DNA from 4 places in the Janthinobacterium sp. P210005 genome. Region 4 is predicted to be linked to each of the others. Evidence: predicted binding sites of a transcription regulator. Region 4 holds the regulator's gene; each other region holds the start of a gene.
The links. The regulator FliA, encoded in region 4, starts transcription of late flagellar genes. The targets are predictions, from matches to a motif close to CTAAAGTTTNNNNNNNNNNNGCCGNTA.
Positions count from the first base shown of each region.

Region 1: VPH40_RS17750 (flagellar protein FliT) is a predicted target of FliA. The motif match lies at 1,494-1,520, and genes of this name have one in related genera.
Region 2: VPH40_RS18095 (DUF5610 domain-containing protein) is a predicted target of FliA. The motif match lies at 2,174-2,200, and genes of this name have one in related genera.
Region 3: VPH40_RS04950 (FlxA-like family protein) is a predicted target of FliA. The motif match lies at 1,688-1,714, and genes of this name have one in related genera.

Region 1 covers NZ_JAZARC010000004.1:243,273-246,679, forward strand. Annotated here, with positions in the region: gene VPH40_RS17740 (M13 family metallopeptidase) at 1-419, opposite strand, end outside; gene VPH40_RS17745 (HDOD domain-containing protein) at 558-1,385, shown strand; gene VPH40_RS17750 (flagellar protein FliT) at 1,609-1,860, shown strand; gene VPH40_RS17755 (type IV pilus assembly protein FimV) at 2,293-3,407, opposite strand, start outside.
Region 2 covers NZ_JAZARC010000004.1:313,302-316,708, reverse strand. Annotated here, with positions in the region: gene pyrF (orotidine-5'-phosphate decarboxylase) at 1-632, shown strand, start outside; gene sbcB (exodeoxyribonuclease I) at 676-2,124, opposite strand; gene VPH40_RS18095 (DUF5610 domain-containing protein) at 2,272-2,886, shown strand; gene VPH40_RS18090 (GGDEF domain-containing protein) at 2,993-3,407, opposite strand, start outside.
Region 3 covers NZ_JAZARC010000001.1:1,134,521-1,137,927, forward strand. Annotated here, with positions in the region: gene VPH40_RS04945 (sensor histidine kinase) at 1-1,274, shown strand, start outside; gene VPH40_RS04950 (FlxA-like family protein) at 1,316-1,657, opposite strand; gene dcd (dCTP deaminase) at 1,779-2,348, opposite strand; gene VPH40_RS04960 (alpha/beta fold hydrolase) at 2,482-3,282, opposite strand; gene VPH40_RS04965 (HAD family hydrolase) at 3,341-3,407, opposite strand, start outside.
Region 4 covers NZ_JAZARC010000006.1:404,581-407,987, forward strand. Annotated here, with positions in the region: gene flhF (flagellar biosynthesis protein FlhF) at 1-966, shown strand, start outside; gene VPH40_RS23700 (MinD/ParA family ATP-binding protein) at 959-1,822, shown strand; gene VPH40_RS23705 (RNA polymerase sigma factor FliA) at 1,868-2,599, shown strand; gene VPH40_RS23710 (flagellar motor protein) at 2,581-3,327, shown strand; gene motD (flagellar motor protein MotD) at 3,333-3,407, shown strand, end outside.

The DNA.
Region 1 (3,407 bases), on a different contig from region 4:
TTGATCTTGCTCAACAAGGGCTTGATCGGGGCCCAGCCTTTCGCTTCGATAGCCGATTCATCCATCCAGGAACGGTAGAAATCGCTGACCTGGCGCGCGGAGGCATCGGCCTGCGGCGCCGCCGCTAGGCCCTCGACGAGGGCGATGATGCGCCCGTTGGTCGCATTGGCGAGGATGGCGAACGAACCCCAGCTGCTGCGGTCGGCGGGAATCTCCGTGCCGCGCAGCCAGTCGCCATTCACGTAGTCATAGAAGTCGTCGCCGGGCAAGGCGGCGGGGACGGCGGCGCCAGCGACATCGGCGGCGGCCGGCTGGCCGTGCGCCCGGGCGGGCAAGCCGGTCAGCGAGACGCCGGCCAGGGCGAGGACGATGGCGGCCTGGACTGGCGTCCGGGACCAGGAAAAACGCAAACCGTGCATGGCGATCCTTTCGATGGAATAGTCAAAATCATAGCCTGTTTCCCATGCAAAAAGCATCCCGGAACTTTTTTGCATGCGGACAAAAAATCGGCCTATAGTTTCACGAGCCCGTGCCGCGTGTACGCCAAGGAGATTGCCATGCAACTGGAAGCGCTGTTCCAGCAACCCCACGCCCTGCCTGCCGCCCCGAAGATCGTCGATGAACTGGTGCGCAGTTTCGACAACCCCGCCATCGCCACCGAAGACATCGCGCGCCAGCTGGGAGCGGACCCGGCCTTGAGCGCCAAGCTGCTGCGGCTGGCCAATTCAGCCTATTACCACGTCTCGCGCAGCATCGGCACGGTGGAAGACGCCGTGCTCATGCTCGGTTTTGTTACCGTGCGCACCCTCGTCATCAGCTCCGGCCTGGTCAGTGGCTTCAAGGCCGTGCCCGGCCTGAACCTGCCGCAATTCTGGCGCTACAGCCTGCACAGCGCCGTGTCGGCCCGCTGGATCGCCAGGCAGACGGGCGACAACCAGGACCTGGCGTTCACCATCGGCATGATGCATGCGATCGGACAACTGGTGATCCATGCCGCCATGCCCGAGCAAGCCATGCAGCTCGACAAGATCGCCCCACCGCTCGATGCGCGCCGGCTCGACGCGGAGCGGGTCTCGCTGGGCTATGACTATGCACAGGTGGGCGCCGAACTGGCGCGCCGCTGGAAGTTCCCCGGCGCCTTTGCCGACGCCATCGCCGCCTTTCCCGACCCGCTGGCCAAGGCGCCGCTGAACCGCCTGGCCGCCATCATCCACCTGGCCGCCTGGCGCGCCCGCATCGATGAAAACGCCCTGAGCAATGAAGAAATCATCGCCTGCTACCCCGGCAACGTGGCCGAAGCGCTCGGTTTACCGCCTTCGGTACTGGTCGACAAGATGCCGCCGCCAGCCGAACTGAGCGCGGGATTGGAAGAACTCGTCAAATAAATCCCCCACCGCCGGCATCGCCGACCCTGCATCCATGCGGGTTTGCGGGCGATTCCGGCGGATCGCCAAAATTATCCAAATTATTTTCACTTTTTTTTCAAAAACACCCTCAAGTTCCCGTTAAGCACGCCGTTAATCTAGACAAGCGGTAATCCATTCACTAGTTACGGGTGTGCTCATGACCTCCAACGACGTTCTTTCGATGTATGAAAATATTGCAGGAATGACCAATAAAATGGTCGTGGCCGCACGTTCGAGCGACTGGAATGACTTGGATGCCCTGGAAAACCAGTGTGCCAGCGCCGCCAGCACGGTCATGACGGGCAAGGTGCCCGCCCAGGCCGGCGCCTCGCGCCTGCGCAAGATCGACTTGCTCAAGCAAATCCTGGCCAACGACCGCGAAATCCGCACCATCACGGAACCGTGGATGACGCAGCTGCCGAACGCCATGCAAGGTTCGCGCGCCCGCATGTAAGTCAATATTGCAGCGCCAGAAACGACAAAAGCACCCGCGGGTGCTTTTTTTTACGTCTGCCGCCTTGCCGGGGAGCACGCCATCTGCGGCGCTCGGGAAACAAGGAGGGGAATTTGGAAGGCGAGCCCCAGGTATCTCCTGGCGTCGCCTCGCTGCCGGTTGCATCCGGCGTTCGCGAGCACATCGTCGGCATCGCGAACCGCTTCCAGACCCAGGCGTTTATGCAACGCTACACCTGTTTGCCGCGCCACACTATCGTTGGTGACTGCGCCAGGCTGGGGCTGTTTTGTCGTAGAGCAAGTCCACTGAATTAATCATATCACCATATTTAAGAAACAGGCAACACGCGATACAAGCATTTTTCTGTCTTTTTTCAATATCTTTTTTTATATCAAATTCCGGCGCCGCCTTGTCGCAGCCCTTGCAACATCATCAACGCGAGAACGGCTCCGGTTCCGGCTCGTCCGCCACGCCCTCTTCCACCGCCTCCGTCAGCACGGGCGCCTCCTTCTTCTTGCGGCCGAATGGCTTGCGCAGCAAGACCCAGTATTTCGACGGCGCACCCGGCCCCGCCGCCTGCTTGCGCTTGCGCACGACGTACACGATGAGCGCCGTCAACAGCAGGAAGGCCAGGGTGCCGATACCCAGCCACAGCAAGCCATTGCCGCCCGCCTTCTTCTCGGCTGCGGGCGCCGCGTGCAGGGGCTTGGGCTTGGCATGCGGCGCCTGCGCCTCGGCCGGCGCGGCAGCCGGCGCAGCGGCAGCGGCGGCAGGCTGAGCCAGCGCCTGCTGCAAGGCGCCGATCTTGCCTTCCAATTCGCCCAGCTTGTCATTCAGGGCCGCGTTTTTCTCATCCAGCGCCACGCACGCTTGCGCCTGCTCAATATTGGCTTGCGGCGCGCAAGCGGCGACGGGCGCCGTGGCGCGGCGCAACGGCGCCGGACGCAGTGCGGCAGCGGGCGGCGCGGGCGCGGCGGGCGGCGGCACGAACACGCGCGCCGGGCGCACCAGGCCCTCGGCGCGCGCGCGGGCCGCCAGGGCGGCGGCATCGGGCGACGGCGCGGCGGAGACGGCGCGCGGCAATGGCAACGGTTGCGGCACGGGCGCGGGCGCCGGAACGGCGGGCCTGGCTGGCGCGCTGACAGGGGCGACGGCGGCGGCGGGCGGGGCCGGCGTCAGCCACAAGGTGCCCAGGCGCACGACGGCGCCATTGCCACTGCCCAGCAATAAATACAGGTGCACATGGCCTGCCTGGATCGCTTGCCGCGTTGTCACGCGCACATAGTGGCGTCCACCGCGCTCCAGCGGGCTGATGGTCAAGGTTTGCAGGGCCGGATCCATGCCGATGCCGCCGCCGCGGTACACATCGGACGAAGCCAGGCGCACGGCCACGCCGCTCGCTTCCTCGGGCGCCAGGGCTGTCAGTTCGATCTCGGCCAGCAAGGGCTGGCCCACGTGCGACAGCACGGCCATGTCACCCAGCTCGGCCGCCATGACAGGCGGCAAGGCCAGGCTGGCGGCGGCGCACGCGATCAGGGACCAACGGG
Region 2 (3,407 bases), on a different contig from region 4:
TTGCCGCGCTGGGCGCGGAAAAGCAGCTGGAAGACATCTGCCGCTACGTGCGCGAGAATTATCCGCACATCCCGCTGATCCTCGACGCGAAACGGGGCGACATCGGCGCGACGGCCACGCAATACGCGCGCGAAGCGTTCGAGCGCTACGGCGCCGACGCCGTCACCGTGAACCCGTACATGGGCGAGGATTCGCTCGATCCCTACCTGGCGTGGAAAGACCGCGGCGTGATCATCCTGTGCCGCACGTCGAACCCGGGCGGCTCGGACCTGCAATTCCTGAATACGGACGGCGAACCGCTGTACCAGCGCGTGGCGCGCCTGGTGGCCGAAAAGTGGAATAAAAACGGCCAGTGCGCGCTCGTCGTCGGCGCCACCTTCCCTGAAGAACTGGCGCAGGTGCGCGCCATCGTCGGCGACATGCCGCTGCTGGTGCCGGGCATCGGCGCCCAGGGCGGCGACATCGCCGCCACCGTCGGCGCGGGCCAGACGGCGAACGGCATGGGCATGATGATCAGCTCGTCGCGCGCCATCATCTATGCCACGCCGCAGGCGGGCGAAGACTTCGCCGACGCGGCGCGCCGCGTGGCGATTGAAACGCGCGATGCGATCAATCAACACCGCGCGGTTTAAGTCGCATGCATAAAAAATGCCGGGCTAGCCCGGCATTTTGCATTTAGTCACGCTGTGGTGCGACGATCTCTGCGTAATCGTAGAGTTCTCCCAGAATTTCCTCGCCCCGCTCATCGACGGATTCCGACAGCACGTCGATTTCCGTAAACAGCATTTCGATGGTGCGGGCGCCGGCGTCGCCGTCGAACAGGCGGGCGGCGCGGTGCTGTTCCCAGCGCAGGCTTTCCGCTTCGCTCAGGGTTTGCGGGAAATTGCGGGCGCGGTAGCGGAACAGCAGTTCCTGCAGGCGTTCATCGGCAAACGAGGGGCGGGCCGTGGCCAGCTTGGCCGGCGTGTCGCGGCGCAGCGATTCGAGCAGGCGGCGGTCATCGTTGCTGACGAAACCATTGTACAAATCTTCATCCACGTCCAGCGCGGCATTCGCGCCCGGGCGCTGGAACACTTCGGCCCAGACGGCATCCATGTTCGGCGCCGTGGCGGCGAATTGCGCGTTGACCTTCGCCGCGTCCAGATCGATGCTCCATTGCGCGGCCATGGCTGGCGACAAGGTCTTTAAATTGCCGACCAGCATGGGCGACTTGTTCAGGTGCACGCTTTTCACGGGCAGGCGCGTCATGCCTTCCGGCATGGCGTCCTTGCGCGTGAACAAGCGCGTGCGGATGGTGTCGGCGTCCAGGGTAAACAGTTCGCGCGGGTCATAGGCGCAATCCCAGACGAGGATTTCATTTTTATTGCTCGGATGCGTGGCCAGCGGCCAGACGACGCCCAGGCAGCCCCGTTCGGCGGGGAACATGCCCGACACGTGCAGGAAGGGCTGGCGCTCGCTGGCGGCCAGGTGCATGCCCATTTCGCTGGCGACCCTGTCCTTCTTGTGCAGGGCCAGGCAGAATTCGAACAGTTTCGGCTGCTTTTCCTTGATCAGGCGTGCCAGGGCGATGGTGGCGCGCACGTCGGACAGTGCATCATGCGCCGCTTCGTGGACCAGGCCATTGGCCTTGCTCAAGTGTTCCAGTTTAAAACTGGTCTGGCCATCGTCGCGCTTCGGCCATGCGATGCCTTCCGGGCGTAGCGCATGCGTCATGCGCACCACGTCGAGGATGTCCCAGCGGCCGCAATGGTTCTTCCATTCGCGCGCATACGGGTCGATCAGGTTGCGCCAGAACAGGAAACGCGTGACTTCATCGTCGAAACGGATGGTGTTGTAGCCCACGCCGATGGTGCCTGGCTCCGAAAAGGCCGCTTCGATGGTGGCGGCGAACTGGTGTTCGGGCACGCCCAGCTGCAGACACTGTTGCGGCGTGATGCCCGTGATCAGGCACGATTGCGGGTCGGGCAGGAAATCATTGGCAGGCTGACAATACAGCATGATGGGTTCGCCGATCTCGTTGAGGTCGGCATCCGTGCGGATGGCGGCGAACTGGGCCGGGCGGTCGCGGCGCGGCTGGGCGCCAAAGGTTTCGTAGTCGTGCCAAAGAAAGGTCTGGTTAGTCATTGATGGTCGTTGCTTGATTGGTTATCCGGGCCGCCAAAAGCGGCCGCTGCTACAGTTTTCTGAAAACCTGCCGATACTACACGAGAGGATGGTCATCATCGCGTTTCCCGCATGGTGGCATACATTGCCCGTTCAAGGAGGTCTATCGTGTCAATTCCCATCGCCGCAAGCGGCAATTCCACCCCTTCCGTGACTTCCGTCAGTACGGGCGTTGCCGGCAAGGACGATAAAGTCCAGCAAAAGGACGGCGTCAACGCTGAAATGAGCGTGAATGACCGCACCAAGCTGCAATTGAACGCGTCCATCATGCAGGCGTCGCTGAACGTGTCGATCGGTTCCGAGAACGAACCGCTGGCGCTGCTGTACAAGACGGCCATCACCAACATCAATGAAGCGCTGAAGGGGCAGTACGGCGAGGACGCGATCCAGAACGCGGCTTCGCAGGACAACAGCGCCGAAGCGACGGCGAACCGCATTGTATCGCTGTCGACGGGATTTTTTGATGCCTTCAAGAAACAAAATCCCGGCCTGGACGACGATACGGCCCTGACCAAGTTCATGGACACCATCAGCGGCGGCATGGAAAAAGGCTTCAAGGAAGCGCGCGACATCCTGGGCGGCTTGAAAGTGCTGAATGGCGACATCGCCGGCAATATCGACAAGACGTACGAGCTGGTGCAAAAGGGCTATGCCGACTTCATCGCCGCGCACAGCAGCAAGAAGGATGATGCCGCCAAGCCGGCCGACAGCAAGGCCGCCTGATCATTATTACGCCGGAAGCGCCTGAGAAAATGTCCAGGGCTAGGCGCATTGCCGAAGGCAGTACGAATGTACGACGAGGCAATGCAACGACGCCATGGGCTTTTTATCAGGTGCTTACCCGGTTGCGGCCGCCGGCTTTTGCCCGGTACAGCGCCGCGTCGGCCGCGGCGATCAGCGCATGGTCGTCCTGTTCGGCCGCCAGGCTGGCCACGCCGAAGGAACCCGTGATGTGCGGCAAGGCGCTGCGCATGTCGGCGAAGATGACGGCGAGCTGCATGCGCTCGCACAAGCGCTCGGCCACCCGCAAGGCCACGTGTTCGTTGGTATCGGGCAAGATCACCATCATTTCCTCGCCACCGTAGCGCACGGCGAAATCCGTGGGCCGCAGGGCCGCGCCCAGCACTTGCGCGGCGATGCGCAGTGCCTGGTCGCCCGCCTGGTGGCCGTGCGTGTCGTTGAAGCGCTTGAAATGGTCGAGGTCTATCATCACCAGCGACAGCGGCGAGCCGCTGGCGTGGGCC
Region 3 (3,407 bases), on a different contig from region 4:
TCGAACGCATGCGCGTGTTTGCTGTCGATGCCAAAGGGCAAGAATTGATGGGCCGCATGGTGCATCCCGCCATGCTGGCCAAGGCACGCGCCATGCTGCAACAAAGCCAGGCCCATCCCGTCGTGCGCGACGTGGCCGGCAGCGACGGCAAGCGCTACCTGCTGTTCCTGCCCTCGTCCGAACGCTTCCGCAATGCCGAGGCGGGCGCCGCGCGCGACACGCTCAACGCCGTCACCCTGAGCGGCCCGCGCGCCATGGGACCCGGTCCACGCCCCAGCGACGCGGGCGCCCCGCCGCCACGCGGCGAATTCGGCCGCGGCATGCCGCCCGGCCCGCGCATGGACAGTCCCTATCGCACCTTCATTCCCCTGGCCGCCGCCATCGCCGCCAGCCTGCTGTTCGCCTTTTTGCTGGCCTGGTATTTTGCGCGCCCCATCCGCGACCTGCGGCAGGCGTTCGAGGCCGCCTCGCACGGCAACCTGGCGCCGCGCTTCCACGCCAGCGGCAAGCGCGGCGATGAATTGACGGACCTGGGACGCGATTTCGACCGCATGACGGGCCGTTTGCGCAGCCTCATGGACAGCCAGAGGCGCTTGCTGCATGATGTCTCGCATGAGCTGCGCTCGCCGCTGGCGCGCTTGCAGGCCGCCATCGGCCTGGCGCACCAGCAGCCGGAAAAGATGGCCGCCTCGATGCAGCGCATCGAACGCGAAAGCGAGCGCATGGATAAGCTGATCGGTGAACTGCTGACCCTGTCGCGGCTGGAAGCGGGCGCCGTGCAAGCGGGCGCGGGGCACGCGCACAGCGAAGACGTCGGCATCGCCGACCTTGTGCACGACATCGTGGACGACGCCCGCTATGAAGCCAGGGCGCGCCTGATGGGCATCGACCTGGCGGTCGACGCGGCCATGGCCGACGCCAGCGTCACGGGCCAGCCCGAACTGCTGGCGCGCGCCGTGGAAAACGTGGTGCGCAATGCTATCAAGCACAGCCCCGACGGCGGCACGGTGGATGTCGAACTGTCGCGCCAGCATGATTGCTTGCGCATCGCCGTGCTGGACCGGGGACCCGGCGTGGCCAGCGCCGACCTGGCCCGCATTTTTGAACCTTTCTTCCGCGCCAGCAATACCCAGCACAGCACGGACGGCCATGGCCTGGGCCTGGCCATCGCCCAGCACGTCATCAACGCCCATGGCGGCCGCATCGGGGCCAGCTTGCGCAGCGGTGGCGGACTGTGCGTGGAAATGTTGTTGCCCGTCAAAACGCCAGGCTGACCTGTCGGCGAGCCTGGCGTCTTTTATGCGCGGAGTTGCTGTTACGCTTGCGTATCGATGATGCTGCCCAGGGTGGACGAAGTCGATTTGGCCGGGCTCGTCGCCGTATCGGCGCTGCTGGCCGGCTGAGCATCTTGCTGCGCCGCCTTCTGCGCGGCGGCAGCTTGCAACTGGGCAATTTGCGCCTGCAAGGCCTGGATTTGCTGCGCCAGCTGCTGCTGCAGCTTTTGCGACGCCTCCGTCTGCTCGCCCTTCTGCGACTCCGTCAACTGCTTTTGCGCCGCCGTGATCTGCTTTTGCAGCGCCGCGATCTGCGAACTGCTGCCCGAACTGGCGCTACTGGCCGCGCTGACCGCGCCGCCTGAACCGATTGCCGCTACCATGATGCCTCCTCAGTGTTTCGATACCAAGGTTAACGGCAAGCATGGGCGCGGATGTAGTGCCGCAGGTGTAAAGGCAGGTAAAGACAGAGAAAGACGGCTGGCGCCCCTCCCTTCACCGCGATCAGGTCTTGGGTAACGTTACGCCGACCTGGCCCTGGTATTTGCCGCCGCGGTCCTTGTACGACGTTTCGCACACTTCATCGGACTCGAAGAACAGCACTTGCGCCACGCCTTCGTTGGCGTAGATTTTCGCCGGCAGCGGTGTCGTGTTGGAAAACTCCAGGGTCACATAGCCTTCCCATTCCGGTTCGAACGGGGTGACGTTGACGATGATGCCGCAGCGCGCATACGTGCTCTTGCCCAGGCAAATCGTCAGCACGTTGCGGGGAATGCGGAAATACTCGACGGTACGGGCCAGCGCGAACGAATTTGGCGGGATGATGCAATAACCCTTGCCCGACACGTCGACGAAGTTGTTCGCGTCGAAATCCTTCGGGTCGACGATGGTGGTGTTGATGTTGGTGAACAACTTGAACTCGTCGGCGCAACGGATGTCATAGCCATAGCTGGAGGTGCCGTAGGAAACGATGCGGTTGCCGTCGCGTTCCTTGACCTGGCCCGGTTCGAACGGCTCGATCATGCCCGTTGTTTCCGCCATGCGGCGTATCCATTTATCGCTTTTAATCGTCATCGCAGGGGTATCTTTCTAGAATATCGGAATGGCTGGGGCCGCACGCCTGCTGCAGGCGTGGCCCGGATGGCAGGATTTTACGCGAAAAACCGCCACTTTTGGCCCTTGCCCGCTGAAAATCCTTGCCAGTCGGCTAGTGTTTAGCCAACAACGAGGTGATCATCTCGCGCACCACTTGCGCCGTCAGTTCCGGGTTTTCCATGGGAAACAGATGCCCGCCCGGCACCTGGCGGAAAAATTTGCCGACCAGCTTGCGCGTGGCCGTCAAGCCCGCCTGGCGGCATTCCACCGACTCCGTGCCGCCGATAAAACCGATGGGCACTGGAAAACCATCCTTGACGAGGCCGCCGATGTGGTGCGGCAAGCTGCGGTAGACCTGCGTTTCCACTTCGCGCGTAAAGCGCAACTGCACCCCGTCCGGATGTGGCGCCAGGCCGCTGTCGATGTAATCGCGCAAGACTTGCGGCGCCCAGATGGCGAACATGTCCTTGGCGGCAAAATGCGCATACGCAGCTTGCGCATCGGGCCACAGCTTGCGCCGCCGGGCGGAAAAACGGGCGGGAGAGTAACGCTCGCCCAGTGCCGTGTTGCGCGCCAGCCGCACCAGCAAGGCGCGCCAGCCCGCCACCACGGGCGAATCGAGCAAGACCACGCAACGCACCAGGTCGGGCCGCTGCTTGGCCACCATAACGCTGAGCATGCCGCCCAGCGAATGGCCGACGAGGATCACGGGCGCGCTGTAGCGGCGCTCCAGGTCGTCGATATACTCGCGCACCAGCTCGGGCCAGCCCGTGCTGACGGGGTATTCGGGATCGTGCGCATGCATGTCGAGCGCCTGCACGGTGTAATGCTGTCCCAGCAAGCCGAACAGCTTGCGGTAAGTGCCGGCTGGATAACTGTTGGCATGGGCAAAGTGCAGTTGCGGGAGGGTCATCGTGGGTCGGTGCCGGTGAATGCGATAAACAATTGTAATGGCATGCAGGTAAGACGTATCAGAGGAAGGACTCTAATTGCCGGGGCGCATGGGCCATGCCGGGCACGAACGCCGCCAGCACTTCG
Region 4 (3,407 bases):
GCCGAGATGAGCGGCATGATGAATGAAATCCGCGCCATGCGCGGCATGATGGAAACCCAGCTGGCGGAAATCTCGTGGGGTTCGACGCAGCAGCGCGAGCCGCAAAAAGCCGTCGTGCTGCGCGAAATGCTGGCGGCCGGCTTCTCGGCCAGCCTGGCGCGCTACCTGATCGACAAGCTGCCGGCCGGCCTCGACGGCGCGCAAAGCATGCGCTGGATCAAGACGGTCCTCAGCCGTAACCTGAATACTGTGGCCAATGAAGACGCCATGCTGGAGCAGGGCGGCGTGTTTGCCCTGGTGGGCCCGACGGGCGTCGGCAAGACCACCAGCACGGCCAAGCTGGCGGCCCGCTGCGTGATGCGCCACGGCCCGGAAAAGCTGGCCCTGATCACCACGGATGCCTATCGTATCGGCGCGCATGAACAGTTGCGCATCTACGGCAAGATCCTCGGCGTGATGGTGCATTCGGTGAAGGACGAGGCGGACTTGCGCATCGCCCTGAAAGAATTGAAGAACAAGCACACGGTGCTGATCGATACGGTGGGCGTGAGCCAGCGCGACCAGATGGTGACGGAACAGGTGGCCATGCTGTCGGGCGCCGGCGCCGACGTGAAGCGCCTGCTGTGCCTGAACTCCACGGCCACGCAGGAAACGTTGAACGAAGTGGTGCGCGCGTATCAGGGCAGCGGCCTGGCCGGCTGCATCATGACCAAGCTCGATGAAGCGGCCTCGATCGGCAATGTGCTCGACGTGGTGATCCGCCAGAAGCTGAACCTGTTTTATGTGTCGAACGGCCAGCGCGTGCCGGAAGACCTGTACCTGGCCGACCGCGGCTACCTGATCGACCGTGCCTTCAAGCTCAAGCGCGATGCGGCGGCGACGCAGTTTTCCGACGCCGAACTGCCGCTGCTGATGGCGCAGGCGGCCGCCCGCAACAATGAAGCGCGCGGGGTGCACCTTGGCTAATTTCGATTTCGACCAGGCCGAAGGCTTGCGCCGCATGCTGGCCGGCCCGCAGCCGCGCGTCATGACGTTCCTCTCGGCCACGCCGCAGGACGACAAGGGCGCCATGCTGGTCAACCTGGGCGCGTCGCTCGTCTACGGCGGCAATGACGTGCTGCTGCTCGACGCCAGCGGCGGCAGCGATGGCGTGGCATCGCGCCTGGGACTGGCGCACGGCGCCAGCCTGCGCGATGTGGCGCGCCAGCAGTGCGGCTTGAACCAGGTCATCCACCAGGTGCCGCAAGGCTTCGGCGTGGCCAGCCTGGGCGCGCGCAACCATTTGATGGACAGCATGGACTATGCGGGCGAGGATGAACTGCGCCGCCTGGGCAAGACGTTCGAGGTGCTGGCGCGCCAGAGCGGCATCGTGCTGGTCGACGGCGTCGTGGCGGACGAGGGCGCCTGCTTCCCCGTGCCGCTGATGGCATCGTCGGATATCGTCGTGCAAGTCTCGACCAGCGCCACCTCGATCAAGGCGGCGTACTGCCTGATCAAGCGCCTGAGCCAGGAACTGGGACGCCGTCCGTTCGGCATTCTTGTCACCGGCGCTTCCGAATCCGAAGCAAAAGTGGTATACGATAATATGGCGCAGGCGGCGAGCCGCTACCTGGCCGTGAAGCTGACTTCGATGGGTTCCGTGCCTGCCGACGAGTATCTGCACCGCGCGGCGCGGCTGGGCCGCAGCGTGGTCGATGCGTTTCCGCTGGCGGGAGCGTCGGTGGCGTTTCGCGGACTGGCCGAGCGGCTGGCCCGTTCGGCGGCGCCGGTGCTTGGCGGCACCTTGTACCAGACGGGGAGCCCGCACCAGTTCAGCGCCTGAATCGAACCGCAGCACCAGATAAGATGAGAAAACAATAAGCAGCCTATGTACACGGTCAAAGGGAAATCGAACAAGGACTATTTGCTGACGGAGCACATTCCGCTGGTGAAGCGTCTGGCGCACCATATGAAGGCGAAATTGCCGCCTTCGGTCGAGGTCGATGACCTGATCCAGGCCGGCATGATCGGCCTGCTCGATGCCATTACGCGCTATGAAGAGACGCATGGCGCGCAGTTCGAGACGTATGCCGTGCTGCGCATCCGCGGCGCCATGCTCGACGAATTGCGCACCAGCGACTGGCTGCCGCGCAGCATGCGCCAGAACATGCGCAAGATCGAAGAGGCGATGAGCACCCTGCAGCAGCGCCTCGGCCATCCGCCGACGGAGTCGGAAGTGGCGAAGCTGCTGAAAATGTCGCTGGCCGACTACCAGGAAATGCTGGGCGACGGCGGCGGCCACCAGCTCGTGTACTACGAAGACTTTCATGACCCGGACGGCAATGACAGCTTCCTCGACCGCCACTGCGTGGACGAGGACAGCGATCCCCTGCGTTCCCTGCTCGATACCGATTTCCGGCAATCCGTGATCGATGCCATCGACGCGCTGCCGCCACGCGAGAAAATACTCATGGGCCTGTATTACGAAGAAGAGCTGAACCTGAAGGAGATCGGCGCGGTGATGGGCGTATCCGAATCGCGCGTCTCGCAGCTGCATACCCAGGCCGTCGCACGCCTGCGCGCAACCTTGAGGGAGCTGGCGTGGACTGGTCCAGCGTAATCGGGCTGGCGCTGGCGCTGGCCGGCCTGCTGGTCGGCCAGGCACTGGAAGGCGGCAAGATGGCCTCCCTGCTGCAGCCGGCCGCCTTTGCCATCGTCATCGTCGGCACCTTCGGCGCCGTGCTGCTGCAGACGCGGCTGCGCACTTTTGTCCGCGGCCTGGAAATGCTGCGCTGGGTCTTCCTGCCGCCATCGGACACGCGCGCCGCGCTGGCGCGCGACATCGGGCAATGGAGCCTGACGGCGCGCCGCGACGGCCCGCTGGCGCTCGAACGCCTGATGGAAAACACGGCCGACCGCTTCAACGCCAAGGGTTTGCGCATGATCGTCGACGGCATCGCGCCCGACAAGCTGCGCCAGCTGCTCGACGTGGAAATCTCCGCCTACGAAATGGCCGAGCGCCAGGCCGTCAAGGTATGGGAATCGGCGGCCGGCTATTCGCCCACCATCGGCATCCTGGGCGCCGTGCTGGGCCTGATCCACGTGATGGAAAACCTCACCGACCCCAGCAAGCTGGGCGGCGGCATCGCCGTGGCGTTCGTGTCGACCATCTATGGCGTGGGCCTGGCCAACCTGCTGTTCCTGCCGGTGGCCAATAAACTCAAGGCCATCGTTTCGCGCCGCGTGGTGCAATATGAAATCACGGCCGCCGTGCTGTACGACATCGCCACGGGCGACCACACGCGCATCATCGAAGAGCGCGTGTCCAGCCTCTTGCACGAGCATTGACCATGATGCGGCGCGCGCGCAGGAAGTATGACGAGGAACCGGACAACCAGGACCGCTGGCTGATCTCGTACGCCGACTTC